4 regions of the Sphingomonas sp. CFBP 13733 genome follow, and region 4 is predicted to be linked to each of the others. Evidence: riboswitches for the same ligand, from Rfam matches in the RefSeq annotation. Region 4 holds a riboswitch; each other region holds the start of a gene.
The links. A riboswitch is a leader RNA that binds a small molecule or an ion and turns the genes downstream of it on or off. The one in region 4 is predicted to bind cobalamin.
Positions count from the first base shown of each region.

Region 1: it holds a riboswitch for cobalamin, as region 4 does, so the genes downstream of both, IFT71_RS03125 (DUF1636 domain-containing protein) here and IFT71_RS13185 (TonB-dependent receptor) in region 4, are expected to answer to the same signal.
Region 2: it holds a riboswitch for cobalamin, as region 4 does, so the genes downstream of both, cobW (cobalamin biosynthesis protein CobW) here and IFT71_RS13185 (TonB-dependent receptor) in region 4, are expected to answer to the same signal.
Region 3: it holds a riboswitch for cobalamin, as region 4 does, so the genes downstream of both, IFT71_RS18235 (TonB-dependent receptor) here and IFT71_RS13185 (TonB-dependent receptor) in region 4, are expected to answer to the same signal.

Region 1 covers NZ_JACYUP010000001.1:729,194-736,561, forward strand. Annotated here, with positions in the region: gene IFT71_RS03095 (threonine-phosphate decarboxylase) at 1-65, shown strand, start outside; gene cbiB (adenosylcobinamide-phosphate synthase CbiB) at 58-996, shown strand; gene IFT71_RS03105 (cobyric acid synthase) at 984-2,474, shown strand; gene cobS (adenosylcobinamide-GDP ribazoletransferase) at 2,442-3,158, opposite strand; gene IFT71_RS03115 (histidine phosphatase family protein) at 3,155-3,733, opposite strand; gene cobT (nicotinate-nucleotide--dimethylbenzimidazole phosphoribosyltransferase) at 3,730-4,743, opposite strand; gene IFT71_RS03125 (DUF1636 domain-containing protein) at 4,740-5,156, opposite strand; cobalamin riboswitch at 5,254-5,440, opposite strand; gene IFT71_RS03130 (ABC transporter ATP-binding protein) at 5,462-6,247, opposite strand; gene IFT71_RS03135 (FecCD family ABC transporter permease) at 6,241-7,236, opposite strand; gene IFT71_RS03140 (ABC transporter substrate-binding protein) at 7,304-7,368, shown strand, end outside.
Region 2 covers NZ_JACYUP010000004.1:539,245-546,612, forward strand. Annotated here, with positions in the region: gene IFT71_RS15035 (HoxN/HupN/NixA family nickel/cobalt transporter) at 167-1,204, shown strand; cobalamin riboswitch at 1,365-1,581, shown strand; gene cobW (cobalamin biosynthesis protein CobW) at 1,719-2,768, shown strand; gene cobN (cobaltochelatase subunit CobN) at 2,774-6,073, shown strand; gene IFT71_RS15050 (cobalamin biosynthesis protein CobG) at 6,070-7,194, shown strand; gene IFT71_RS15055 (precorrin-8X methylmutase) at 7,194-7,368, shown strand, end outside.
Region 3 covers NZ_JACYUP010000007.1:59,578-66,945, reverse strand. Annotated here, with positions in the region: gene IFT71_RS18240 (WD40/YVTN/BNR-like repeat-containing protein) at 1-1,171, shown strand, start outside; cobalamin riboswitch at 1,334-1,574, shown strand; gene IFT71_RS18235 (TonB-dependent receptor) at 1,743-3,914, shown strand; gene IFT71_RS18230 (PepSY domain-containing protein) at 3,868-5,358, shown strand; gene kdgD (5-dehydro-4-deoxyglucarate dehydratase) at 5,858-6,796, shown strand; gene IFT71_RS18220 (LysR substrate-binding domain-containing protein) at 6,828-7,368, shown strand, end outside.
Region 4 covers NZ_JACYUP010000004.1:140,765-148,132, reverse strand. Annotated here, with positions in the region: gene IFT71_RS13205 (glycoside hydrolase family 127 protein) at 1-1,411, opposite strand, end outside; gene IFT71_RS13200 (hypothetical protein) at 1,553-1,762, opposite strand; gene IFT71_RS13195 (ankyrin repeat domain-containing protein) at 1,858-2,427, opposite strand; gene IFT71_RS13190 (catalase) at 2,501-4,201, opposite strand; cobalamin riboswitch at 4,424-4,662, shown strand; gene IFT71_RS13185 (TonB-dependent receptor) at 4,912-7,002, shown strand; gene IFT71_RS13180 (hypothetical protein) at 7,130-7,368, shown strand, end outside.

The DNA of each region.
Region 1 (7,368 bases), on a different contig from region 4:
GTCTCGGCGTCCCGGCCGACGCGGCCGCGCTGGCGCGTCTAGACGCGGCGCTCGCGCATGGCTGACCCCGTCGCGCTCATCGCCCTCGCACTCGACGCCGCGTTCGGCTGGCCGGAACGGCTCTACCGCCGGATCGGTCATCCCGTCGGCGCGATCGCCGCGATCATCGGCAGCCTCGAAAAGGCGCTCAACCGTCCGTCATGGCCGGACGTGACGCGCCGCATCGCCGGGGTCGCGACGCTCGTGATCACGCTCGCGGTGACGGGCGGGATCGCCTGGGGCGCGATCTGGCTGCTGACGACCTATCTCGGCGGCTATGCCTGGATCGGCATCGGCCTCCTCGCCGCCCCCGGCCTCGCGCAGCGCAGCCTCAACGATCACGTCGCCCCGATCGCCGCCGCGCTCGGCAAGGGCGACGTGCAGGGTGCGCGGATCGCGGTCGGCAAGATCGTCGGTCGCGACACCGACCGGCTCGACGCCGCCGGCATCGCCCGCGCCGGAATCGAAAGCCTTGCCGAAAGCTTCTGCGACGGCATCGTCGCGCCGCTGTTCTGGCTGCTGATCGGCGGGCTCCCCGGGCTGTGGATCTACAAGGCGATCAACACCGCCGACAGCCTGATCGGCCACCGTGAGCCACGCTGGCGCGCGTTCGGCTGGGCATCCGCACGGATCGACGATCTCGCCAACTGGATCCCCGCGCGGATCAGCGGCGCCTTGCTGTGTCTCGCCGGTCCCGGCGGCTGGCGCGTGATGCGGCGCGACGCGCGCAAGCACGCCTCGCCCAATGCCGGCTGGCCCGAAGCGGCGATGGCGGGCGTGCTCGACCTCCGCCTCGCCGGCCCGGTCAGCTATGACGGCGTCACCCAGCTGAAGGCCTGGATCGGCAGCGGTCGCCCCGCCGCCACCGCCGCCGACATCGCCCGCGCGCTTCAGGTCTATCGCCGCGCCTGCCTGCTGCTCTGGATCGTCACGGGGGCGCTGCTGTGGGTGCGGTGATGCTCCAGGGCACCGGCTCGGACGTCGGCAAGTCGGTGCTCGTCGCCGGCCTCTGCCGCGCGCTGGCCAATCGGGGGCTTTCCGTGCGCCCCTTCAAGCCGCAGAACATGTCGAACAACGCCGCCGTCACCGCCGATGGCGGCGAGATCGGCCGCGCGCAAGCGACCCAGGCGATCGCCGCGCGCACCGCTGCAACCACCGACATGAACCCCGTTTTGCTGAAACCGCAGGGCGACCGCAGCTCGCAGCTCGTTGTCCACGGCAAGGTCCGCGGCATCCTGCGCGCGAGCCGCTGGCGCGAGGGGCGCGAGGGTCTGATGGACGACGTACTCGCCAGCTATCACCGGCTCCGGGCGCAGGCGGACATCGTCGTCGTCGAGGGCGCGGGCAGTCCCGCCGAGATCAACCTGCGCGCCGCCGACATCGCAAACATGGGCTTCGCGCGCGCCGCGGGCGTCCCCGTCATCCTGATCGGCGACATCGACCGGGGCGGCGTCATCGCCTCGCTCGTCGGCACGCGTGCGGTGATCGATCCCGCCGACGCCGCGATGATCCACGGCTTCCTCGTCAACAAGTTTCGCGGCGACCCCGCGCTGTTCGACGACGGCTATCGCGCGATCGAGGCGCGGTCGGGCTGGCGCGGCTATGGCGTCATCCCCTGGCTGCCCGAGGCCGCCCGCCTGCCGAGCGAGGACGCGGTCATACTCGAACGCCGCCCCGGTCACGGCCGGCAGGACGGCCAGGTCGTCATCGCCTGTCCGATCACCCCGCGCATCGCCAATTTCGACGATCTCGATCCGCTGCGGCTCGACCCCGACGTCACTTTGGTCATGGTCCCGCCCGGCGAACCGATCCCCGACGCCGACATGATCATCCTCGCCGGCTCCAAGGCGACGATCCCGGACCTCGCCTTTCTGCGCGCGCAGGGCTGGGACATCGACATCCATGCGCATCGCCGCCGCGGCCGCCCGGTGCTCGGGCTTTGCGGCGGTTATCAGATGCTCGGCCGCAGCATCGCCGATCCGGACGGGCTGGAGGGTCCCGCCGGTATCGCCCCCGGGCTCGGCCTGCTCGACGTCGCGACGATCCTGTCCCCCGCCAAGACGCTCGAACGCGTCGCCGGCACCGCGATCGGCGCACGGTTCGACGGCTATGAGATCCATATCGGCAAAACCACCGGCCCCGACACCGCGCGCGCGCTCACGACCCGCGACGATGGCCGCCGCGACGGCGCGGTCAGTCCCGACGGGCTCGTCTCCGGCAGCTATGTCCACGGCCTGCTCGGCCTCGCGGATCAGCGTCGCGCCTGGCTCAGCCGGCTCGGAGTCGATGCGGTCGGGCCCGATCATGCGGCGTCGATCGACGCCGCGCTCGATGCGATTGCCGAAACGCTCGAACGCCATCTCGATATCGACGCGCTGATCGCAGTGTCGAAGCTCGCGGGGTCAGACGCGGCCGGCAATGGCAAGCGCGACTAGCATCCCGGTCTCGACGAATTCGATCCCCGCGCCGTGGCAATCCCCCGATACGCCCCCGACCCGCCGGATGAGCCACCAGCCGAATAGCGCGATCAGTGCAGGGGCCCCTGCAACGGCATGCACAGGCACCCCTAAACACCCTGTTACGCACCCCCAAAAGACCAGATCGTGCACCCTGATCTTCCCTGCCACCATCCCTCCCAGCCCGCCCTCCCGCAGCAGCGGCACCCACCGCGCCCAGCACAACGGCCCGATCCGCGCGAGCATCGGGACGACGATCACGACCGCCCATCCCTGACTCGAAACGGCATGCAATAAGACAAGTTTTGCAATAAGTTGCAGCGCGATCATCACAACGCCGAAGCTGCCGATATGCGGATCCGCCATCACCGCGATCAGCCGGTCGCGATTGCCATGCGCGGCACCCAGCCCGTCTGCCAGATCTGCCAGCCCATCCAGGTGCAAAGCCCCTGTAATCGCTACCCAAATTACCAGCGCGGCGAGCGCACCGGTCCACGGATCGACCTGCGCGCCGACCCACCCCGCCGCCGCGACGACCACCCCGATGCACGCCCCGACGACCGGATACCACCGGATCGCCGCAGCAAAATCCTCAGCGTCCGCAGCAACTTGCGGCACCGGCACGCGCGTCAGGAAGCCGAAGGCGACGATCAGCCGCTTCACGAAACCGGATCCGTCTGCAGCGCCACGATCTGCGCCGTCCGGTCCGGCCAGATCCGCAATGTAATCAACGCCGCATAGGGCAAATCGAACGCCCAGAGCTCGCGCGACCCGAACCCGCACAGTGATTTCAGCGCCGCCCGGATCGCCCCGCCATGTGTCACGATCAATGAGGTTTCAGGTGTAAGGTCTTCGATCGCATCGGTAATTCTCGCGACCAGATCGCTCCACCGTTCCCCACCCGGTGGCGGTGCACCGTCCGGATCGTCCCAAAACCGCTGCAACGCCGCAGCTTCGATCTCCGCCGTAGCCAGCCCGTCCCAATCCCCGAAATCCAGCTCCCGCCACCGCGCATCAGTCGTCGGAGCCAGCCCCCGCTCCCGCCCGATCGCATCCGCGATAGCCTGCGATCGCCTGAGATCAGAACAGACGATCTGCTTGAAACTCAGCGGTTTTACCCGCGCGAAACAGGCCACCAGCCCCTCCGCCGTGACCGGACTATCGGTCCGCCCCAGCATCCGCCCGGTCAGTTTAGGCGCGCCATGGCGCAGCAGGTGGAGCAGAAACGGCCCACTCACGCCACCGACACCCCCGCCTCGGCAAACGTCGCCATCCCGTCATGCGCCGCCAACGCCGACCGAATCACTCCCACCGCAACCGCCGCCCCGCTTCCCTCCCCCAGCCGCATCCCAAGTCTCAGTAAAGGCTCGAGTTTCAGCGCTTGAAGCAATCGCTCATGCCCCGGCTCGGCCGAACAATGCCCGGCAATGCAATGCTCTGTGATGCCGGGATACGCCGCCGCAATCGGCGCGATCGCCGCCGACGAGATGAATCCGTCCAGCACCACCGGCACCCCCGCCAGCCGCGCCGCCACCACCGCGCCAGCGATCGCGACGATTTCACGCCCCCCCACGCGCCGCAACGTCTCGAACGGCGTACGCGGGCAATCATCATGCCGCGCAATCCCCGCCTCGACCACCGCAATTTTCCGCGCGATTCCCGCCACATCAACCCCCGTCCCCGGCCCAACCCAGTCCGCGGCGGTTCCGCCGTAACTGCGCAGACACAGTGCTGCGGCCGACGTAGAATTCCCGATTCCCATCTCCCCCACGACAAGCATGTCGAGCCCCGGCACGACGACGTCGGCGCCAATGTTGAGTGCGACGAGACACGCGGTTTCGTCCATCGCCGATGCCGTCGTGAAATCCGCCGTAGGGGTTTCCAGATCGATGTCGGCGATGATCAGCTCGAGCCCGACGGCATCCGCCAGCGCATTGATGGCCGCGCCCCCATGGCGGAAATTCTCGACCATCTGTGCGGTCACGGAAACCGGGAAAGCGCTGACCCCGTGCACCGCAACGCCGTGATTTCCCGCGAAAATTGCCACCCTCGCGCGCTCGAACCGCGGCCGCTCGCGCCCCTGCCAGCCCGCCATGAAGACTGCGAGGTCTTCAAGTCGGCCGAGTGATCCGGGCGGCTTGGTCAACTGTGCTTGCCGCAGCGATGCGGCCCCTCGCGCGGCTTCGTCTGCCGCAGGAAGGGCCTCCAGCGCCGCCTCGAACGCCGCGACCGTCGGGAAAAGCGTCACTGCGCGACATAGCCGGCGGGGGGCGTCCGGGTGATGAAATGCCCCTTGATCCCGGCCGGCCACTGGCGGAACGGCACCTGCCCCTCCGCACTCTCCGCATGCAGCACGGCATAATCGAGGATCGCGCGCGCCGCCTCCTCATCCGGGGTAAAGCGCCCCAGAACATAGCCGATTTTTGCCGGGCCGCGGACATGGATAGTGCAGAAATCCTGACAGGCGAACAGGCACGGCATCGCCTGGACCGCAATCCCGGCATAGCGCGGATCACTCGCCTGGACCGCCTGCAACGCCGCGACGAGTCTCGCACCGCCGCGCATGCCCTCGGCATCGTCCTTCGCATCGGTGGACGCGCGGCAGGTGCTGCAGGCGACGACGGCCGCACCGTCTTCGGCGGGAACCAGTAGATTTGGCATTGAAACCCCATGACATACGCGCCCGCGGCACAGGCCGCAGGCTGGTTATGTCGTCGCGCGGGTTTACCCCCGTCCGCTCGGCGCACCCTGGCCGGACGAAAGACGACTGCGACGGGCAGGTCTCCTGGCTCACGGGTCACAGCCCTTCGCGCCGCCTTCTCGGGACCGGGATCCCAATGGCATGATGGCACGATGGCTCGCCGCTTACAGTTGCAGGGGCAGCCGGGGTTCTCCCGTTCCCTTTTCATCCCCGTCGCCGGGGAACCTGTCGCGGTCAGAGGGATAGGCCGGGCGAGCGGCCCGGGTCAATCGCCCTGCGCGCTGTCACGCGTCAGCGGTACCACGACCGGTACGCCCTCGATCGATCCGAACCACGCCCGAACACCATAGGTTTCACGCAGCCGCGCCGGCGTCAGCACTGCCGACGGCGCGCCGTGGGCGACGAGCCGGCCCGCGTCTAGCACGAGGATGCGATCGCAATAGCGTGCGGCGAGCCCCAGATCATGCAGGACGGCGATCACCAGGACACCCCGCGCGGCCTGCGCCCGCAGGATCTCCATGACTGCGATCTGATGCGCGGGATCGAGCGACGCGAGTGGCTCGTCGACGATCAGCGCCGGCGCCTCCACCGCGAGCGCCCTTGCCAGCAGGACGCGGGCCCGCTCGCCCCCCGAAATCTCGGTCGCGACACGCGCCGCAAGCATGGTCACGTCCGCCGCTGCCATCGCACGGGCAATCGCATCACGATCCTGCTGAGAAATGCGCGACAACGGTGCGAGATGGGGCAAGCGGCCCAGCGCGACGAGACGTTCGACGCTCAGCGGCCAATGAAGACTTTGACCCTGCGGCAGATACGCGACCGTCCGCGCAATCTCACGTCGCGAGCGCTCCGCCAGCGGAACCCCGTCGAGCAGGATATCTCCCGTAGCGGGAACCAGCCCGAGAAGCGCCTGGACCAGCGTCGATTTGCCCGCCCCATTGGGGCCGACGATCCCGATGAGCGCGCCGCCCTCTGCCGAGAAACTGACATCGTCGACCACGACCCGCCCTGCACGGCGGACGCTGAGGCGGTCCGCGGTGAGGGCTACCATAGCCGCCGCTCGCGCATCAGGTGGACGAGGAACACCGGCACGCCGAGAAACGCGGTGACGACCCCGAGCTTGAGTTCGTTCGACGTCGGGATCACCCGGACCAGCACGTCGGCAAAGGTGAGCAATGCGGCCCCGCCCAGTGCGGAGGGAAGCAGGATCGCCGACGGCGAACGATCGGTCATCGGCCGGACGAGATGCGGGACGATCAGGCCGATGAACCCGATCGCGCCCGATACCGCGACCGCCCCGCCGACCCCGATCGCCACCCCGACCAGCAACCGCATGAGCGTCCGACGCAGATCGACGCCTAGCGCGCGTGCGCCATCCTCGCCGAGCGTCAGCGCGTCGAGCGCATGGCCGTCCCAGGCGACCAGCACCATGCCGAGCGCGATACAGGGCAGCGCCAGCGCGACATGGCTGAACGACCGGTCTTCGAGCGACCCGAGCAACCAGGTCATGATCTCCATCGCTGCAAATGGGTTGGGGGACAGGTTCAGCGCCAGACTGACCCCCGCGACCGCCAGGGTACCGACCGCAATCCCCGCGAGGATCAGCGACAAGGCGCTTTGCGACCCGGCCGCCAGCACGAACAGCAACCCCAGCGCCGCGAACGCCCCGGCGATCGCCACGATCGGCAGCATCGCCGGATGAAGCTCCGCCAGCCCGAAATACAGCGCGATCACCGCGCCCAGCGATGCGCCGTTCGACGCGCCCAGAACCGATGGCTCGGCCAGCGGATTGCGCAGGAATCCCTGCAGCGCAGCACCCGAAAGCCCCAGCATCGCGCCGACCGCCAGCCCGAGGATCGCGCGCGGCAGACGAAGTTCGAACAGGATCGCGCGTTCGATCGGATCGCCCTGCCCGCTGAGCGCCCGCACGACATGCGCCAGCGGGATCGCCGCACTTCCCACCGCGACCGACGCAGCGCCGGCCAGCAGCGCAAGCAGCGTGAGGCCACCGACCAATCGCGCACGCGTCACGCGTTCCATAGTGCCAGATCCCACCGCATCCGTTTCCGCCTAGCGCATAAGCGGCCGCTGCGGCAGGGCTTTGCGCATGCGCGGACGCCGTCTCCTGACCATCCTGATCATCGCTGCCGCCGGTGCACCTGCTCCGGCGGC
Region 2 (7,368 bases), 400 kb from region 4:
GGGTGGCCGAGGCACGGTGAACGCCGTCTGAGCGACGACCATGCGGCGGGGGCCGCATCGGCGACGCATGCCGGCCGCTCAGGGCGTCCGGTCGGCGCGCGTCCCGGTCGTTCGCGGCAGGCCCCCGTCCTCGTCGGACGCCGGGGATGTGCCAATGACCAAGATCATGACCGGGCGGACCGCCGGTCGTTCGACGCGACACCGGATCGGCTGGATGTTCGCGATGCTGGTGGCGGCCAATATCGCCGCCTGGGGATGGGCGTTCGCGCTGTTCCAGGCGCAGCCGCTGATGCTGGGCACCGCGATGCTCGCCTGGGGGCTGGGGCTGCGGCATGCGGTCGACGCGGATCATATCGCGGCGATCGACAATGTGACGCGCAAGCTGATGCAGGACGGGCAACGGCCGATCGGGGTCGGCTTCTGGTTCGCGGTCGGTCATTCGGCGATCGTCCTGATCGCCGCGGTCGGAATCGCGCTGACCGCGAGCGCGCTGGCGCAGTTCGAGGCGTTCAAGCAGGCGGGCGGGGTGATCGCGACGCTGGTCTCCGCGCTGTTCCTGTTCACGATCGCGGCGATGAACCTGATCATCCTGCGATCGGTGTGGCGGACCTTCGGCCATGTCCGCGGCGGCGGGCGTTATGTCGAGGAGGATCTCGACCTGCTGCTCGGCAATCGCGGGCTGCTCGCGCGGCTGTTCCGGCCGATGTTCCGGCTGGTCACGCGCAGCTGGCACATGGCGCCGCTCGGCTTCCTGTTCGGGCTGGGGTTCGACACCGCGACCGAAGTCGCGATTCTCGGCCTGTCGGCGAGCCAGGCAGCGGACGGGCTGTCGATCGGCACGGTGCTGGTGCTGCCGGTGCTGTTCGCGACGGGCATGGCGCTGGTCGACAGTGCCGACGGGGTGGTGATGCTCGGCGCGTATGAATGGGCGTTCGTGAAGCCGATCCGCAAGCTCTATTACAACATCACGATCACGCTGATCTCGGCGATCGTCGCGATCGCGATCGGCGGAATCGAGACGCTCGCGCTGCTGGCATCGAAGCTGGGCCTGAGCGGGGGCGTGTGGGACGTCGCTTCGGCGCTGGGTGAGAATTTCAACGGGCTGGGCTTTGCGATCATCGCGCTGTTCGTGGCGTGCTGGGTGCTGAGTTTCGCGATCTACCGGTGGAAGCGGTTCGACGAGATCGAGGTGGTGCGGGGGTAACGAGCAGCGTCGTCATCCCGGGCTCGACCCGGGACCCAGGGCCAGGCAGCGCATTACGCGTAGCTCTGGGTCCTGACTTTCGTCAGGATGACGGAGGTCAGGTGCATTGGCACAGTCGCCAAACTCCTCTAAACCCAACCCCGAGGTTTGGTTCTACCGAACCTCAACAGATCGCGCCGGTGCCCTTCGGGGCTTGAATGGGAATGCGGTGCGGGAGCTTTGCCTCCCAATGCCGCGGCTGTCCCTGCAACTGTAAGCGGTGAGCGAGACGCACAGGCCCCCGATGCGGGGGCAGCCACTGGGTCACGAGACCTGGGAAGGCGTGCATCGAGCTTCGACCCGCGAGCCAGGAGACCTGCCAGCGTCATGGTCGCTCTTGCCTTGATCCAGGGGATGGTCGCGGCACGGTACTCCGTCTGAGCGACGAACGCGTGCGGCCGTCAGGTCGTGCGCGCGTGTGGCTGCGGGCGTGCGTCCGTCCGTGGCTGTCGTTCCGACGCCCGGAGAGTATCGCATGACCGACCCCCAGCCGACCCTGGCCAAGATTCCCGTTACCATCGTCACCGGGTTTCTCGGCGCGGGCAAGACCACGCTGATCAGCCACCTAATCCGCAACGCCGGGGGCCGGCGGCTCGCGGTGATCGTCAACGAATTCGGCACGCTCGGCATCGACGGCGATATCTTGAAGGGGTGCGCAATCCCCGATTGCCCGGCCGAGAATGTCGTCGAGCTCGCCAATGGCTGTATCTGCTGCACCGTCGCGGACGATTTCATCCCGACCGTCGAGACGTTGCTCGCGCTCGACCCGCGGCCCGACCATATCCTGATCGAGACGTCGGGGCTCGCCCTGCCCAAGCCTTTGCTCAAGGCGTTTGACTGGCCCGCGATCCGGTCGCGGATCACGGTCGACGGGGTGATCGCGCTGGCCGATGCGGAAGCGGTCGCCGCGGGACGGTTCGCGCCCGACCTCGCCGCGATCGAGGCGCAGCGTCGCGCCGATCCGAGCGTCGATCACGAGACGCCGCTCGCCGAGGTGTTCGAGGACCAGCTTGCCTGTGCCGACCTGGTGCTGCTGACCAAGGCGGATCTGGCGGGCGAGGCGGGGGTCACCGCGGCGCGCGCGGTGATCGCGGCGGAGTCCGCGCGTGCGTTGCCAGTGATCGCGCTGACCGACGGGGTGATCGATCCGCGCGTCGTGCTGGGGCTGAACGCGGCGGCGGAGGACGATATCGCGGCGCGGCCGTCGCATCATGATGGCGCGGACGATCACGAGCATGACGATTTCGACAGCATGATCGTCGACCTCGGCGAGATCGCGGACCCGGCGGCGCTCGCCGCGCGGATCGAGACGCTGGCGCGCGACGCCGACATCCTGCGCGTGAAGGGCTATGCCGCGGTGACGGGCAAGCCGATGCGGCTGCTGGTGCAGGCGGTCGGGGCGCGGGTGCGGACGCAATATGACCGGCCATGGCGCGCCGACGAGGCGCGGCAGACGCGCCTGGTGGTGATCGCCGAGCATGACCGGATCGACCCTGCAAGGATCCGGGTCGCGCTTCAGGGCTGACGACGATGCACGTCGTCTTCCGCGAAAGCCACGGGCTGGAGGAAAACGCGGTCCCGCAGGACCTCGCGCAGAGCCCGGCGGACCTCGTCGTCCTGTCCTTTTCGGACGGGGATCTCGGCGCGTTCGCGGCCGGGTGGCGGCGTGCGGCGGCGAACGGGAACCCGCTGCCGTCGCTTCGGCTCGCCAATCTGTCCGCGCTCGCGCATCCGCTGTCGGTCGATACCTATGTCGAGCGGACGCTGGACGGTGGCGCAGGCACGGGCGCGAAGGGGATCGTGATCCGGCTGATCGGCGGGCGGTCCTACTGGTCTTATGGGTTGCAGCAGGTCGAGGCACTGGCGCGGGCGCGGGGGATCGCGCTGGCGGTGCTGCCTGCGGACGGGCGGATCGACGCGCGGCTCGATGCGGCGTCGACGGTGCCGGTGTCGACGCTGCGCCGGCTCGCCGCCTTGTGCGACGATGGCGGCGCGGTCGCGGCGCAAGCCGCGCTGGCGCAGATGGCGCTGGCGGCGGGGCTCTATGCCGGGCCGGTCGCGGGGGTGAAGACGGTCCCCGAGGTCGGCGGGTGGCAGCCGCGGGATGGTGTGACGTGCCTCGCGGCGTTCGCGATGACCGCGACGCGGCCGCGAATCCTGCTGATTTTCTACCGCTCCTACCTGACCGCCGCGGATCTGGACCCGATCGAGGCGCTGCATGCCGGGCTGAGTGGGGCGGGGTTCGACGTCGTCGGGCTGTTCGCGCCGTCGCTGAAGGCGCCGGGCGCGGCGGGGTGGCTGGCGCGTTGGGTCGTCGCGCTCGCCCCGGCGGCGATCGTCAACGCGACCGCCTTTTCCGGCCGCGGCGCGGACGACAGCTCGCCGCTCGACGGGGCGGGGGTGCCGGTGTTCCAGGTCGCGCTGGCGACGTCGGACCGCGCCGCCTGGGGGGGGTCGACGCGCGGGTTGTCCCCCGCTGACCTGGCGATGCACGTCGTCCTGCCCGAGGTCGACGGACGGCTGTTCGCGGGCGTCGCGAGCTTCAAGGAGGACGGCGTCCGCGACGACGCTCTCGGCTATGCTCGGCGCGAGCACCGGGCCGAGCCCGCCCGGATCGCCGCGATCGTCGCGCGCGTCGCGGCCTGGGTGCTTCTGGCGGAGCGGCCGGTCGCGGAGCAGCGGCCCGCGGTCGTGCTGTCGACCTATCCGGGCAAGGATTATCAGATGGCGCATGCGGTCGGGCTTGACGCGCTGGCGTCTGCCGAGGCGATCGTCGAGGACCTGGCGGCCGCGGGTTATGCGACCGGGGAGACTGCATCCGGAGGCCTGGCCGAGGCGCTGGCGACGGGGCGGATCGGGTGGCCGGTCGCGGCGTATCGCGCGGCGCTTGGGGGCTTGCCGGCCGTGTTGCGCGATGCACTCGAGGAAAGCTGGGGGGCGCCCGAGGACGATCCGGGCTGTGTGGACGGCGCGTTCCAGTTCGCGGGAGTCGAGCGCGGGGGCGTGGTGATCGCGCTCCAGCCCGAACGTGGACGGAGCGCGGCGCGGGTCGGCGAGTATCACGACCTGTCGCGCTGTCCCCGTCACGCCTATGTCGCCTTCTATCTGTGGCTGCGCGCGCGGGGGAGCGATGCGCTGATCCATATCGGCGCGCACGGGACGCTCGAATGGCTGCCGGGCAAGGCCGTCGCGCTGTCGGGGGAATGCTGGCCCGAGGCGCTGACCGGGGCGATGCCGGTGCTCTATCCGTTCATCGTCAACGATCCGGGCGAGGCGGCGCAGGCGCGGCGGCGGATCGGTGCGGTGACGATCGGCCATGTCCCGCCGCCAGCCGCGACCACGCGCAGCGGTGCGGGGCTGGGGCGGCTCGAATCGTTGCTCGACGAGTTTTCAACCGCCGACGGGCTCGACCCGGCGCGTCGCGACCGGCTGCAACGCGACATCGCCGATGAGGCGCGCGCGACCGGACTGGCGGCGACGCTGCGGCTCGACGAGGCGGCGAGCCAGGCGGAAGCGATCACGCGGATCGACACGTTCGTGTGCGACGTGAAGGAGAGCCAGTTCGGCGACGGGCTGCACGTCTATGGGCGTGGCGACCAGGGCGAGGCCGAGCGCGACGGGCTGCTGAGCGCGTTGCGGGGCAGGCGGATCGCGGCGGGGCCGTCGGGCTCCCCGTGGCGCGGACGCAGCGACGTCCTGCCGACCGGGCGCAACCTGTATGCGACCGACGCGCGCGCGGTGCCGTCGCGCGCGGCGCATGCGCAGGGCGTGCGGCTGGCCGACGAGCTGGTCCGCCGGCACCTGCAGGACGAGGGCGACTATCCGCGCGCGCTGGTCGTCGACCTGTGGGCGTCGGCGACGATGCGGACCGCGGGCGAGGAGTTCGCGATGGCGCTCCACCTGCTCGGCGCGGAGCCGGTCTGGGATACTGCCTCGGACCGGGTCACGGGGGTCGAAATCCTGCCGCTGGCGAGGCTCGACCGGCCGCGGATCGACGTGACGCTGCGTGTGTCGGGGCTGTTCCGCGATGCGTTTCCCGCGCTCGGCCAGATGTTCGGGCAGGCGGTGCGCGCGCTGGCGACGCGCGACGAGCCCGACGACTGGAACCCGTTCGTCGGCGCTGCCGTCGGTGCGCGCGTCTATGGGCCCGAGCCGGGTCGCTACGGGCTCGGGCTCGGCGATGCGGGCGAGACGTACGGCGAGGCGGCGCGGGAAGCGGCGGGCGCGGCGTGGCTGGCGGCGTCGAGCCACGCGCTCGACGGGGCGGTCGACGACGGTGCGACGCGGTTCGATCCGGCGGGGATCCGCGACCGGGTCGCCGCCGCCGATGCGTTCGTCCATGTCCAGGATTTGCCCGAGACCGACCTGTTGCTCGCCGCGGATTATGCCGCGCACGAGGCGGGGTTCGCGGCGGCGCAGGCGGTTGCCGGGGGTAAGGCCGCGGCGCTGTATCATCTCGATGCGCGCGACCCGGAACGGCCGCGTGCGCGGTCGCTGGACGAGGAGATTGCGCGGGTCGTCCATGCGCGGGGGGCGAACCCGGCCTGGGTCGAGGGGATGATGCGGCACGGGTTTCGCGGGGGCGCGGAGATCGCCGCGACGCTCGACCATATGGCGATGTTCGCGCAGCTGGCGCGGGTGGTGTCGCCCGAGCTGATCGACCTCTATTATGATGCGACATTGGGGCGCGACGCGGTGCGTGCGTTTCTGGAGAGCGCAAACCCCGCGGCGCTGGCGGCGATGACCGCGCGGTTCGCGGCGTTGCACACGGCGGGGCTGTGGCCGACGCGGCGTAATTCCATCCTCGCGCAGCTCGAGCTGCCGGCATGAGCGCGTTCGTCGTCAAGGGATGGTGCCCCGATGCGTGGCGGCCGATGGCGGCGGGCGACGGGCTGCTTGTGCGGATCCGCCCGCCGCTCGGCCGGCTGACGCGCGCGCAGACACTCGCGCTGTGTGATGCGGCAATGGCGTGGGGAAATGGCGAGATTGACGTGACCAGCCGCGCGAACCTGCAGATCCGCGGTGTGACCGAGGCGGGATGGCGGGGGCTGGTCGAGGCGTTGCTGGCGGTCGGGCTGATCGACCCCGATCCGGAGCGCGAGGCGCGCGGCGCGATGCTGGTCGCGCCCGACTGGCGGGACGGGGACGATACGCAGCATATCGCCACCGCGTTGCGCGAGCGGCTGTCCGACCTGCCGGTGCTGCCTGGCAAGGTTGGTTTTGCGATTGATGCGGGCGCTGCACCGCTGCTGACCCGCGCGCCCGCTGACTTTCGGGTCGAGCGCGCGGTGGACGGCAGGTTGCTGGTGCGCGGCGAGGGGCGTGCGGCGGGGGTGGACGTGACGCGCGACACCGCGGTCGACGCGCTGATCGCGCTGGCGCGGTGGTTCGTCGACAGCGGCGGTGCGGCGGCGGGGCGGATGGCGCGCCACGCAGCGGCCGTGCCGGAGCCCGCGACCTTGGTTCCCGCGCCCACCGCGCCACCGCCCGAAGCCGGGGCGCATCCGCTGGGCGCGGCGATCGCGCTCGGCTTCGGGCGGATCGCGGCAGTAGAGTTGCGCGACCGGATCGCCGCAGACCCGGTCACGGCGATCCGCGTGACGCCGTGGCGGATGCTGATCCTCGAAGGCCGTGTGCCGGATAGCGCGCGTGACCAGAGCAGCGTGCGCGCCGGGGTCGACGCCTGTGTCGGTGCGCCCGCCTGCCCGCAGGCGAGCGTCGAGACGCGCGACCTCGCGCGGCGGCTGGCTCCGTTGGTTGCTGGCAGCCTGCACGTGTCGGGATGCGCCAAGGGGTGTGCGCGGGCGCGGCCTGCGGACGTGACGCTGACCGGGCGCGACGGGCGGTTCGACCTTGCCCTGCGCGCGCGCGCGGGCGCGCCGCCGCTGCTCGGCGCGCTCGAACCCGCTCAGATTATCGCCCATTTCTCCCAGCCGTCCGGAGCCGCCTGATGCCCTATGCCTATGAGACCGACGGGGCCGCGATCTATCGCCAGTCGTTTGCGATGATCCGCGCCGAGGCGGATCTCGAGCGGTTCGACGTCGAGGAGGAGCCGGTCGCGGTGCGGATGATCCATGCTGCGGGGCTTGTCCCCCTGGCGGGGGATATCCGCTTTTCGCCCGGCT
Region 3 (7,368 bases), on a different contig from region 4:
CAAGGGTGGGTTTGGCGGCTGGATCGCGGGTCTGGCGTTCGATCCGTTCGACGGTGCCACGCTTGCCTATGCCACGGGGCTGACGGTGTTCCGGACCAGGCAAGCGGACAAGGCCGATATGGTTTGGCGGCCCTGGGTCACCGGGATCGAAGAGGCGGTGCCGCTCAGCCTCGTCAGTCCGCCCGAGGGGCCCCATTTGATCTCCGGCATCGGCGACACGCACGGCTTCGTCCACGATCGGCTCGACCGCGCGCCGGAGCGGGCCTTCGCCGATCCCGACCTGCCGCAGACTAACAATGTCGATTATGCCGGCGTGGTGCCCAAGATCATCGTTCGGAGCGCATCAGGCTATTCTCCCGATCCTGAGGGGGCGTCGCTCGGCTGGTCGGAGGATGGAGGCCGCAGCTGGCATAAGATGCTGGCGTCGCCAATCGCGATCGGGCCCGCCGCGCCACGGCGGATCGACGCCGATGGCCAGGCACCGATCACTGTTTCAGCGGATGGGAGCACCTTCCTGGTGTCTGGGCTAGTGACGCTCGCCACGGCCGATAGGGGGCGGATCTGGTGGCGACCCAAGGGTTTACCGGAACGCACCTATGCGGTCGCCGACAAGGTCGACCCCCTTGCCTGGTACGCGATCGACTATACTGGTGCGCGTATATTCGTCAGTCGTGATGGGGCGAAGACGTTCACGCAGGCACCCGCGCAGGGACTCCCGGCCAGCATTGCCAGCTCGCGCCCGGCGGCACGGGAGTTTCAACCAATGGCGGCGGCAACGCCGGGAACGGCCAACGAGCTCTGGCTGATCCTAGGCGGCCGCTTCTTCCACACTAGCGACGGAGCCCGAACGTTCGTGGCGTCCACGCCAGCCAATCCGCTGTTGCGTGACATGTATTTCGTGAGCTTCGGTCTCGGCAAGGCGGCGCCCGGCGGGCACGTGCCGACTCTCTATGCCTTCGGGGTCACGAAGACGTTGGGCGGGCTGTGGCGCTCGACCGACGCGGGCGCGCGCTGGTTTCGGATTAACGACGACGCGCATCAATGGGGTCTTAGATACCGAGTCATCACGGGCGATCCTCGCCTCTTCGGCCGCGTCTACTTGGCGACCGATGGCCGAGGCATCTTCTACGGAGATCCTTTGCCGCAACCCGTGCGTGCCGGAGCGCATTGACCCAATTCCGGTCGTTCTCGACGCATCTGTCGCTTCCCAACTTCCGACATTCGTTAATGGGCACCGACACTCCGTTTGGACTTTTGCGATCGTCGCGTCGACCAATTGCCGGATCGTCTTCGTCAGGATACACCGTCCCCGCTGACCTGCTCCGCTGGAGACGGTCGGCATGATCGCGTCGGTGCCCCGAAAGGGGCTTAATAGGGAACGCGGTGAGGGTGGTTTGCCACCTGAAGCCGAGGCTGTCCCTGCAACTGTAAGCGGCGAGCGCGATGCATTTCGCTTCTTCCTGCAAAGGAAGGAGCAGCCACTGGGCCAGACGTTTCGTCATGAGGGCCTGGGAAGGCCGTGCATCGTGTGATGACCCGTGAGCCAGGAGACCTGCCGGCGTCTGGTCGCTCTTGCCTGGCCCAGGGGGTGGCCGCGGCACGGTACTCCGTCGAGCGACGACGTGTGCGGTGGGGACCGCACGGGCATGCGTGCCGGTCGCAATCGCGTCCGGCTGGCGCGGATGTCGGCCGTTCGCGGGAGGTCCCTGCCGGGTTCGCTCGACGCCCCGGGGATTACCGTAATGCCATTCCTATTGTCTCGCCTCGCGGTGGCGGGGGCTTTGCTGTCACCTGTTTTCGCAGCACCGCTCAACGCTCAGTCTTTGCCTGTCTCGGACAATGAGGACATTCTGGTTGTCGGCCAGCAGGCGCGCGACACGCTCACCACGCCGAACGCGACCGGCAGCCGCCTGGGCCTCACGCCGCTCGAGACCCCCGCGACGATCTCGGTCATCGATGGCGCCACGATCCGCGCGCGCGGCGACCTGTCGGTGATCGACGCGACGAGCCGCGCACCGGGCATCAGCAACGCTGGAAACCCCGGCAATGGCGGCACCGCGCTCGCCGCGCGCGGCTTCAGCGGCCAGGGATCCGTGCTTCAGCTGATCGACGGTATAAGGCTGTTCCCGGCTGCCGGCACGATCACCTTTCCGACCGATCCGTGGATGGTCGAGCGGATCGACATCCTGAGCGGCCCAGCCTCGGTGCTCTACGGCCAGGGCGCGCTGGGCGGTGCGGTGAATGTCCTGATGCGTAAACCCGATACGCAGCGGACGCACGTGGAGGGCGAGATCGGCTACGGCTCGCAGGACAGCTTCCATGTCGCGGCGGGCGCAGGCGGGCCGATCACCGAGCGCCTCTCCTATCGCATCGACGGCAGCTATCGCCGATCGGACGGCTATGTCGATCGTGGCCAGTCGCGCAGCCATGCCGTCTCGGGCACGCTGCGCTGGGCACCGACCGACACGCTCGTCGTCACCGCACGGGACGATTACGGCGACCAGAAGCCGATGCGCTATTTCGGCACGCCGCTGATCGAAGGACGGCTCGACGACCGCATCGGGGAGCGAAACTACAACACACGCGATGGCTTTATCCGCTACCGCGACAACCGTACCAGCCTGCAGGTCGACTGGACGCCGAGCGATGCGGTCACCGTCAGCAACCAGGCCTATCGTCTCACCTCCAAACGCTCCTGGCTCAATCTCGAAACCTATTGCTGGATCGCCGCGGACGGCGTCTGCGCCAACGGCAGCGGCAACACCGGCACACCGGGGCGCATCCTGCGCACCGACATGACCGGCATCGTCCACGATCAGACGCAATGGGGCGATCAGGGCAGCGTGACGCTCAGGACAGGCATCGCCGATGGCGTCAGCAACGACTTTGTCGTGGGCTTTGACGTCAACCTCATCAAACTCACCTACTCCCACAACTTCGGTTCGGACCCCCAGGTTTCGGAGGTCGATCCTTTAGCGTTCGATCCAGGTCCGATCGTCGACACGCAGGGGATCGCACCGCGCTATCGTACGCGCACCACCGAATATGCGGTCTTTGCCGAGGACCGGCTGAAACTCGGCACGCATGTCTCGATCGTCGGTGGCGTGCGCTACGAGCACGACAAGATCCGCCGCTGGTCGATCGACTATCCAGGCGGCGTCAGCACCGAGACGTTCGCGCTCGACAAGCGGCTGCATAACGTGACCTGGCGGGTCGGTAGCGTCTATCAGCCGATCCCGACGGTGTCGCTCTATGCGCAGTATGCCACCGGCGTGGATCCTCTGGGGACGCTGACCACCTATTCGACCGGGCAGGTTCAGTTCAGCAACGCGGTCGGCGACCAAGTTGAGGTCGGCGCCAAGGCGGTGTTCCTCGACGGTCGCGGCACCGCCACCCTCGCCGCCTATCGCATAGTCAAGAAACGCCTGCTGGCACAGTTGACCCCGACGAGCCCGGTCGAGCAGGTCGGCCAGCGATCGGCCAGGGGGATCGAGGCCGCGGTATCGCTCGATCTGCCCTACGGCGTCGGGATCGATGCAAACGGCAGCGTGCTCAACGCGACGTTCGACGACTTCGTCTCCGGCGGCTCGAGCTTCGACGGCAACACCCCGCCAGACGTCCCCGAGACGCTTGCCAATCTCTGGCTGCGTTTGAACGCAACGCGCTCGCTCCAGGCGCGCGCCGGGCTGCGCTACGTCGGGCGTCGTTATTCGGACAACGCCAACAGCTTCCGCGTCCCCAGCTACACCACGGTCGATGCCACGCTTTCCTTTGCGGTGACACCACGCCTGGCGGTCAATATCCACGGCTACAACCTGTTTGACCGGGCCTACGCGCTAAACACGTACAACAATCAGCAGTGGGTCCTTGGCCGTCCCCGCTCGGTCGACGTTTCGCTTCGTGCCAGCTTTTAACGCCCTCAGGCGGCCGGCGCTTGGCAAGACTGCCCGGCGCTGGCTGTACCTCGTTCATCGCTGGATCGGCATCGCCAGCTGCCTGTTCTTCGCCATGTGGTTTCTGTCCGGGCTGGTGATGGTCTACGTGCCTTATCCCTCCCTCTCGCCAGCCGATAAGCTGGCTGGGAGCGAGGCGATCGACTGGGCAGCAGTGAACGTGCCGCCCCCGCTGGACGGCGGACGGCTATCGCAGGAGCTGTTCCTCGAGATGCGCGACGGCGCGCCTGTCTGGCGCGTGACCGGGTGGGATGGAACGCACACCACTCTCGCCGCCAGTCGCGGTACCGTCCTGCGGCCAGTCGATGCTCGTTACGCCGGTCGGGTCGCTGGCCGCTTTGCCAACGCACCGACGAGGCACGTAGAACGGCTGACCCGGGATCAGTGGACGGTTGCTGGCGGCTTCGATCGACACCGTCCACTTTGGAAGGTTGCGCTTGCCGACGCGTCCGGCACGGAGGCCTATGTGTCGTCGAATACGGGCACCGTCTTTCAAGTGACCACCCGTCGCGAGCGGTTCTGGAATTGGCTCGGCTCGGTGCCGCACTGGCTCTATCCGACGGTTCTAAGACAGGATCAAACGGCTTGGCGTCAGGTCGTGCTATGGGTGTCTGGTCCCTGCATCGCCGCGGCGGTCGCGGGGATGTGGATCGGCATCCTGCGGACCCGCATTGGCGCACGGCGCTTCAAAGGCGGGCGAATGACGCCCTACGACGGCTGGATGCTGTGGCATCATGTCGCGGGGCTGGTGGGTGGTATCTTCCTGATCGCCTGGATCTTCAGCGGATGGCTGTCGGTCGATCCCGGCCATCTGTTTCGCGGGACGAAGCCAGACGATGCGGCTGTGCGGATCTATCAGGCATCTGATCCGATGCCGGACCTAGCACTCGACCGGCTCCGCATAGCAGGCGAGGGTGCGGTGATAGCGCAGTTGACTCACCATGCGGGAACCCCCCTCGTCCTGCTGTCCTATCACGACGGGCGGCGAGTAGTGTTGAATGCGGTCACACTCGCGCCATCCCAAGCTACAGAGGTGGCCATCGTGAGGGCCGTACGTCATCTGGAGAGCTCCGCGCCGCTACTCTCGGTCGATTGCCTGACGGCGCCCGATGCATACTGGTATGCGGTCGGGATGCTACCGCGTCTACCAGTGTTGCGGCTGCGTTTTGCCGATCCGGCGCAGACTTGGTTCTATGTCGATCCCGCTACCGGGGAAGTTCTCCGGACGGTCGATGAACGACAGAGGGCGTACCGCTGGGTATTCGACCTCCTCCACAGATGGGATCTGAACACGCTGACATTGCACCGGCCGGCCTGGGATGGACTGATCTGGCTGTTCTCGATCGCCGGTGTGGTGACATCAATAAGCGGTATCTGGCTTGGGTGGAAAAGACTTATCCGATGACTGGGCGGACCCACAAGCAGACGTTCAGGCCTCTTCCCTCACTTCCCAACTTCGGACGCTGGTTCATATTTGCACGAAAGGCGGCAGCGGTCCTCAAAACAAGATTACACCGACATTCGCGCGGTCTTTCCCGCTTTCCTGCGTTGGCCATTCGTTTATTTGGTTGGACGTCAACTCGCTCCGCTTTCTGTACGGTCCACATGGAAGACAAACAGCCATGGCAGTCGTGAAGTGACATATTTGGGAACGCCGATTGCCCGACCATCCGTGGGTTGTCGTCCGGTCTCGATTCCGCCGATAAATAGTGTCAAGATTGCGATCGAATTCACATACTACCAAGCCTCGCGCGGTAGGAAGATCATGCCCCAACGAGATCGAGCTACTACGCGCATTGATCGAGCGCGCCTTTGGTTTGGACCCGCACGGCCACGCAACCTACCAAGATCCTCGACATGGCTGCGACACGAGCGCGGACCAAACGATCGAGGGGATGCACGTTATGACGACCATGAGCCCGACTGAGATGGCGCAGCGCCTTGGCGGCGGATTACTGTCGTTTCCCGTCACGCATTTCGATGCCGACGGCGCGTTCGTCGAGGACGGGTATCGAAAGCATTGCGCCTGGATGCTCGAGCACGAACTGTCCGGCCTGTTCGCGGCGGGCGGCACGGGCGAGTTCTTTTCGCTGACGCCAGCCGAAGTCGCGCAGGTCGTCGGCGCCGCGGTGGCCGAAGCCGGCGGACGTCTGCCGGTGATCTCGGGCTGTGGCTACGGCACCTCGATCGCCACCGGGATCGCACGCGATGCGGAGAAGGCCGGCGCGGACGGCCTGTTGCTGCTGCCCCCCTATCTGGTCGGATCGAAGCAGGAGGGGCTTGCCGCGCATGTCGAGGCGGTCTGCAAGGCGACCGGGCTAGGCGTGATCGTCTACAACCGCGACAATGCGATCCTCGACGACGATACGCTGGCCGGGCTGTGCGACCGCAATCCCAACCTCGTCGGCTTCAAGGACGGCGTCGGCGACATCGAGCTGATGACGCGCGTCTATGCGCGAATGGGCGACCGGCTGACCTATATCGGCGGCCTGCCGACCGCCGAAACGTTCGCGACGCCGTATCTAACGATGGGCGTCACGACCTATTCGTCGGCGATCTTCAACTTCCTGCCCGAATGGGCGCTGGCGTTCTACAAGGCCGTGCGCGCCGACGACCGGGTCGAGGTGCTGAACCAGCTGCGCGATTTCGTGCTGCCCTACATCACGCTGCGCAACCAGGGCCGCGGTTATGCGGTGTCAATCGTCAAGGCGGGCATGCGTGTCGTCGGCCGCGATGCCGGGCCGGTGCGCTCGCCGCTGACCGATTTGTCCGCAGCCGAGGACGAGCGGCTCCGCGTGCTGATCGAGAAGGTCGCCCCCACCGCTCTTGCCAAGGCGGCGTGACAGCGGGCGAAAACCGACGGATAGTGCGGCGATGATGTTCGAACTCAGCCAGCTTCGCTGCTTCGTCGCCGCCGCCGAGGAACTCCATTTCGGGCGCGCGGCACAGCGCCTGAACATGACGCAATCGCCGCTCAGCCGACAAATCCAGCTGCTCGAGCGGATCCTCGACGTGACGCTGCTCGAACGCACCAGCCGGCAGGTGAGCCTGACGCCCGCCGGTCGCGTGTTCCTGATCGAGGCGCGGCGGATCGTCCGGCTGTCGGAGAGTGCGGCGCTGTCGGCGCGGCGCGTGGCGAAGGGCGATGCGGGACGCGTAGCGATCGGCTTCACCGCGGTGTCGGGGTATAATCTGGTGCCGCAGATCGTCGCGCAAGCGAGAGCGAGCCTGCCCAATATCGACCTCGAACTGCGCGAGATGGTGACGACCGACCAAGTCGATGCGCTGCTGACCGGGCTGATCGACATCGGCTTCGTGCGGCCGCCGCTCGATCGTCACGAGTTCGACACCGTCTGCGTACAGGTCGAGCCGCTCGTCGTCGCGCTACCCGCGGGGGATCCGCGACAGGCGAAGG
Region 4 (7,368 bases):
TGACCGCGATCCGCACCGTGTCGCCGAGCGGGAATTGCGTATCGATGTCGAGCTTCGCCTCGGGGGCATCCAGCGTGGAGGCATAATAGAGGTTGATCGCAACCGCATCGCCGCGCTTCCAGTAGATGCTCTCGCCATGCTTCGAATGGCTTTCCATGCCCGACCCGACACAGCACCAGAAATCCTCGGTCGGGCTCGAATGCACGCGCCCCATGCCCGGCGCCAGCGCGGTGAAATAAGTGAACATCCCCGTATCGGGGTGCTGCTGGCTCATGATGTGGTTGAGATGCGCGCGTTCGTAAAAGTCGAAATAGCGCGCATCACCGGTCCAGCCATAGAGATGCCGGGTCAGGCGCAGCATGTTGTAGCTGTTGCACGCCTCGCACGTCTGCTGGTCGAGCCGCTGGGCAAGCTTGCGCGGCTCGCCGAAATGCTCATGGTCCGAATTGCCGCCGATGACATAGCTGTGGTCGCGCGTCACGATCGTCCAGAATGACCGCGCGACCCTGGCATGATCGGTATCGCCGGTCAGCTCATGCAGCCGCGCCTCCCCCACGATCTTCGGGATCTGGGTGTTGGCATGATGCCCCGCGAGGTCGTCGCGCGCGTCCCTGAGCGGGTCGACGATCGCGTGATGCCGCAGCCGTTCGGCGAGTGTCAGCCAGCGGCGATTGCCGGTCCGCGTGTACAGCTCGGCATAGGATTCGGTCAGCCCGCCATGCTCGGTCCGCAGGATATCCTGGATCTGGACGTCGTTCAGTCCTTCCAGGATCGTGCCGAGATAGGTCCCAAGCCCGATCGCCACGGCCAGACCATCGGCAAGCCCGGCATGCCGGTGCGCGTCGAGCACGCCCGCCATCACCTTGTGATAGGTGTACAGCGGCACCCATCCTTCGTTCAGGCTGAACCCGGTCGACCGGATCTCCCGCTTGCGCAGTTCCTCGTATACCACCTTGCCATCGACGGTCTTGCCGTCGCGCTCGACGGTCGTCCCGCCGGCATAGCCATCCCCCTGCTTCAGCTGGATCGCCTTGAGTTCGGCGACGATATAGGCCGCGCGGTCACGGAATTGCTGGTCACCCGTCTGCGCATAGATCAGGGACAGTGCGCTGAGATAATGACCGAGCGAATGCCCGGCGATCCCGCGTGACTCCCATCCGCCATAGACTTCGCCCTTGGTCGGCAACCCTGCCCCGGCATGGAAATTGTGCAGCAGACGGTTCGCATCGAGCGACAGCAGATAGCGCTGGTTCGCCTGCACCGATGTCAGGAAGATCGACGGCAGCAACCGCACCTGCGACAGCGGAAAGGGGGTCGCCGCCGAGGGTGCACCCGCCGCCGCCAGGGCGAATGGCGGCACCGCCCCCAGCGCAATCCCTGCGCCTAGCGCACCGCGACGCGTCCAACCCATGTCACTCTCCCAGCCACGTCTTTAGACACAGGCTATCGGCTTCACTTGTCGGAGTAAATCCCGGGACTGACATGAGCTGACGGTGTGATCGTGATCATCAGTGCGCCGTGATCCAGACCCGGCCGCACCTCTATGAGCGTCTCAGTCGCGCGGCGCGCGAGCGATCACCGCCTGAGCGGCCCGGAGGCGGGCCTTCCAGATCTTCACCGACGGATGCCCGGCCGCGAGGCCGGCGAGCCGCCCCTCGATCTGGACGGCCTCGTGCTTGGCTGCGTCGAGCTCGGCGGCTGTCGGCGCAGGCTGGATATTGGCGCGCGCGTGTGCGCCGGTGCGTCCCTTGCTCTTGGTCATGGCCAACGCGATGGCCCCGGATGCCGCGCCGCGTCAATGCGGAACGGTAGCGACACGGCCCGCTGTGGCGCGCGCAACACCCGAGCAAGGTCGCGTCAGCGCTTGACGCGTTCCGCCATCGCGGCGTTGCCTTGGCCTGCCGCGACCGAACCTGCCGATCGTCCCGCCGCATCCTGGATCGTCCGGTCCGCACCCGCCGCCAGCAGCAGGTCGACCTGTGCCCGGCGATTGAACAGCGATGCCATCATCAGCGCAGTCTGCCCGGCATGATTGCGCGCGTTCACGTCGCACCCCGCCTTCAGCAGCCGCGCCGCGATCGCATCCTCGCCCTTGAACGCGACACCCATCTGCGCGCTGTTGCCCTGGTCACGATCGGGGCGACAGGCGTCGGCGCCCTTGCCGATCAGCGCGTCGACCGTAGCTAGCTGTCCGTTATACGCCGCCAGGATCAGGGGCGTGAAACCGCGCTCATCATAGGCATTGATGTCGGCGCCGGCGTTGAGCAGCGGATCGATCATGTCCGTGCGGCCGAGCCGGGCCGCCTCGAACAGCAGCTGCTGGCGACGCTCGGGTGATGGCAAGGCTGCAGCCACAGGGGGCGTCTGTCGCTCGGTCACAGCGGCCTGTGGACCGGCCGCGGCGAGCAGCGCGGCAAGATAAGTCAGCATCGTCGGTCTCGATTCCTTGAAGTCTGCCATGGCAGGGGGCGCGCGTCGTGGCGCACCCCCTGCCCCGGGATCAGCGGGCGCCCTGGCCCGGGTTGGCGGCGCGATAGTCCGCCACCGCGCGCGACACGTCGGCGATCGGAACGTTCACCGCGGTTGCCAGGCGCGTGCCGAAGTCCTTGTCCGCCTGGTAGAAGTAGCTGACCATGATCGTCTTCGTCCGTGCGGACGTCACGACATTGAGATCACCCGCCAGGTTGGTCACCAGATCCGCCTTGTCCTGCGCCTTGAGCGCCCGGTAGAATTCGCCCGCCTGGGCAAAGTTGTTGGTCTTGGCGATCGGCTTCGCATCGACGGTCGCGTCGATGCCATAGGGCGCGGCCCGGAAGCGGGCATCGGTCGACTTTGCCGCGGTCGCCGCCGGGAAGTAATTCACGTCGGACGCGCGGTTGGCGTGGTCGAGCTGGCCGTCCTGGTAATTGTTGACGACACTCGCGAGCGGACGATTGACCGGCAACTGCATCGCATTGGCGCCGATGCGATAGCGCTGCGTGTCCGAATAGGAGAACAGCCGGCCCTGCAGCATCCGGTCCGGCGACGCCTCGATCCCCGGCACGAGGTTGGCCGGTGCGAACGCCGACTGCTCGGTATAGTCGAAGAAATTGGTCGGCACCTTGTTGAGCGTCATCTCGCCGATCTTGCGGAACGGTACGCCCAGCCATTCCTTGGTGTCGTCGAAGGGATTATAGTCGAGCTTGGCGAACGCCGACGCCGACATCGTCTGCACCATCAGGTCCCAGACGGGGAAGTTGCCCTTGCCGATCTCGCCATAAAGATCGTCGGTCAGGTAGTTCCAGGTCGCGGTCGCCACCTGTGCCCCGTTCAGGTTGCGCACGCCCTGGCGGCTAATCCAGCGGAACTTGGCGAACACCGTTTCGCCCTTGGCATTCACCAGCTTGAAGGCATGGACGCCGTTGCCGTCCATCGTCCGGTAGGATGCCGGCGTACCGAGGTTCGAATAGACATGCGCGAGCATGTTGGTCGCCTCGGGCGTGGCCGAGAAGAAGTCGAAGAAGCGATTGGGGTCCTGCTTGTTCGTCACCGGCGAGGGCTTGAGCGCGTGGATCATGTCCGGAAACTGGATCGCGTCGCGGATGAAGAAGATCGGCAGGTTGTTGCCGACCAGATCCCAATTGCCCTGATCGGTATAGAATTTGGTCGCAAAGCCGCGCGGATCCCGCATGCCCTCGGGGCTGCCCGAGGGGTGGATCACGGTCGAGAAGCGGACGAACACCGGCGTCTGCTTGCCGGGCATGAACAGCGATGCACCGGTGATGCTCGAAATGTCCGCGGTCGCGGTGAACACGCCGTGGGCACCGGTTCCGCGGGCATGGACGACGCGCTCGGGCACGCGCTCCCGGTCGAAGCGTGCGAGCTTCTCGATCAGCGTCGTGTCCTCAAGCAGGACGGGGCCAAGATCGCCCGCCGCCTTCGAGTGGCGGTTCTCTCCGATCGGCGCACCATTGTCGCGGGTCATCTGAGGCGCGGCGGCACTGGCTGAATCACCCTTGGCTTCGACGGTGCCGGCAACCCCGGCCTGCGCCAGCGCGGGCTTGCCGGCGCTGGACGGTGCCGCCGCGGTCGTCATGCGCGTTTCCGCCTGCGTCTCGGCCGGCGCCACCGTCTGCGCGGCGACCGGCTGAATCATGGCACCCGCCGATGCCGCAGCCAGCAGCATCGCCGTCACGGCCTGACGGCTCTTCACGTTCTTCATCTCGATCCCTTAATCCTGCATGCCATCAGCGTGGCATCCCCGCACAGAGCGTGCGGCACCGCCGCCTCCTGATCGAGGACGCGCATCGCGCCAAACGGAGCTTCTGGATCACAGCAATCGAGCAGGACGATCGAGCCGCCATCGCGCCGCTCGCCCCGGGCGATTGCCGAACCGCCGTGACCGGGATAGACCGGCGCCGCTGACCTGTTCGATCCGAGCAGGGCGGCATGATCGCGTCGGTGCCCCGAAAGGGGCTTAATAGGGAACGCGGTGAGGGTGGTTCGCTACCTGAAGCCGAGGCTGTCCCTGCAACTGTAAGCGGCGAGCGCGATGCATTTCGCTTCTTCCTGCAAAGGAAGGGGCAGCCACTGGGCCAGACGTTTCGTCATGAGGGCCTGGGAAGGCCGTGCATCGTGCGAGGACCCGTGAGCCAGGAGACCTGCCGGCGTCTGGTCGCTCTTGCCTGGCCCAGGGGGTGGCCGCGGCACGGTACTCCGTCGAGCGACGACGTGTGCGGTGGGGACCGCACGGGCATGCGTGCCGGTCGCAATCGCGTCCGGCTGGCGCGGATGTCGGCCGTTCGCGGGAGGTCCCTGCCGGGTTCGCTAGACGCCCGGGGGATTACCGTAATGCCGTTCCTATTGTCTCGCCTCGCGCTCGCGGGGGCTATTCTGTCGCCTGTCTTGGCAGCACAAGTCCACGCCCAGTCCGTGCCGGATCCCGATACCAAGGACATCCTGATCGTCGGACAGCATGCCCAGGACACGCTCACCACGCCGAATGCGACCGGCAGCCGCCTGGGCCTCACGCCGCTCGAGACCCCCGCGACGCTCTCAGTCATCGACGGCGCCACGATCCGCGCGCGCGGTGACCTGTCCGTGATCGACGCAACGAGCCGCGCACCGGGCATCAGCAACGCGGGCAACCCCGGCAATGGCGGCACCGCACTCGCGGCGCGGGGCTTCAGCGGCCAGGGATCCGTACTCCAGCTCATCGACGGCATAAGACTGTTCCCGGCGGCCGGCACGATCACCTTTCCGACCGATCCGTGGATGGTCGAGCGGATCGACATCCTGAGCGGCCCGGCCTCGGTGCTCTACGGCCAGGGCGCACTGGGCGGCGCGGTGAATGTCGTGATGCGCAAACCCGATACGCAGCGGACGCACGTGGAGGGCGAGATCGGCTATGGCTCGCAGGACAGCTTCCATGTCGCGGCGGGCGCAGGGGGGCCGATCACCGAGCGCCTCTCCTACCGCATCGACGGCAGCTATCGCCGATCGGACGGCTATGTCGATTGCGGCCAGTCGCGCAGCCATGCCGTGTCGGGCACGCTGCGCTGGGCGCCAACCGACACGCTCGTCGTCACCGTGCGGGACGATTATGGCGACCAGAAGCCGATGCGCTATTTCGGCACGCCGCTGATCGACGGTCGGCTCGACGACGGCATCCGGGAGCGTAACTACACCACACGCGACGGCGGCATCCGCTACCTGGACAACCGCACCAGCCTGCAGGTCGACTGGACACCGAGCGATGCGGTCACCGTCAGCAACCAGGCCTATCGCCTCACCTCCAAACGCTCCTGGCTCAATCTCGAAACCTATTGCTGGATCGCCGCGGACGGGGTCTGCCCCAACGGCAGCGGCAACACCGGCACTCCGGGCGGCATCCTGCGCACCGACATGACCGGCATCGTCCACGACCAGATGCAATGGGGCGATCAGGGCAGCGTGACGCTCCGAACAGGCATCGCCGATGGCGTCGGCAACGACCTTGTCATGGGCTTCGACGTCAACCTCATCAAACTGACCTATTCGCACAATTTCGGGTCTGACCCCCAGGTTTCGGAGGTCGACCCCTTCGCGTTCGATCCCGGTCTGATCATCGACACGCAAGGCATCGCACCGCGCTATCGCACGCGCACGACCGAATATGCGGTCTTCGCCGAGGACCGGCTGAAGCTCGGAACGCACGTCTCGATCGTCGGTGGCGTCCGCTTCGAGCGCGACACGATCCGCCGCTGGTCGATCGACTATCCAGGCGGCGCCACTACCCAGACGTTCGCGCTCGACAAGCGGCTGCACAATGTGACCTGGCGGGTCGGGAGCGTCTATCAGCCGGTCCCGACGGTGTCGCTCTATGCGCAATATGCCACCGGCGTGGACCCGCTGGGGACGCTGACGACCTATTCGACCGGGCAGGTGCAGTTCAGCAACGCGGTTGGCGATCAGGTCGAGGTCGGCGCGAAGGCCGTGTTCCTCGACGGTCGCGGCACCGCCACCCTCGCCGCCTATCGCATCGTCAAGAAGCGCCTGCTGGCACAGCTGACCCCGACGAGCCCGGTCGAGCAGGTCGGCCAGCGATCGGCCAGGGGTATCGAGGCCGCGGTGTCGCTCGATCTGCCTTACGGTGTCGGGATCGATGCGAACGGCAGCATCCTCGACGCCACGTTCGACGACTTCGTCTCAGGCGGTATGCGCTTCGATGGCAATACCCCGCCGGACGTGCCCGAGATGCTCGCCAATCTCTGGCTGCGCTGGAACGCGACGCACGCGCTCCAGGCACGCGCCGGGCTGCGCTACGTCGGACGCCGCTATTCGGACAATGCGAACAGCTTCCGCGTCCCCAGCTACGCCACGGTCGATGCAACGCTCTCCTATGCAGTGACGCCACGGCTCGCGGTCGACATCCACGGCTACAACCTGTTCGACCGGGACTATGCGATCAGCACATACAACAACCAGCAATGGGTCCTCGGCCGTCCCCGCGCGGTCGACGTCTCGCTTCGCGTCGGCTTCTAGCGCGCCCCGTGACCGGCAGCCCGCGGGACGGGCCGCCGGCGATGTCGCCCCCCGGGAAAACCCCGGATAGCCGGTCGCGCGCGCGCCCGCCTAAGCCGCATGGCCACCCCATAAGGAGACATTGCGCATGCCGTTTTACCGGGCTTCCGAGCTGTTTACCCTGCGTCCCGTGCCGCCCACGCTCGGCAAGCCGGCATGGATGAACCTGCGCGCCGTGCCGCGGGCACCCTGGGCGGGGGAGCCGGAGGCACTGCGCGGGCCTGGCATCTACGGCATGTTCCATGACGACCGGCTCGTCTATGTCGGCCTGTATGCCGGCAAGGCCGAGCGGCCCTTTGGCGGATCGGTCCTCGAGCGCTGGGAGAA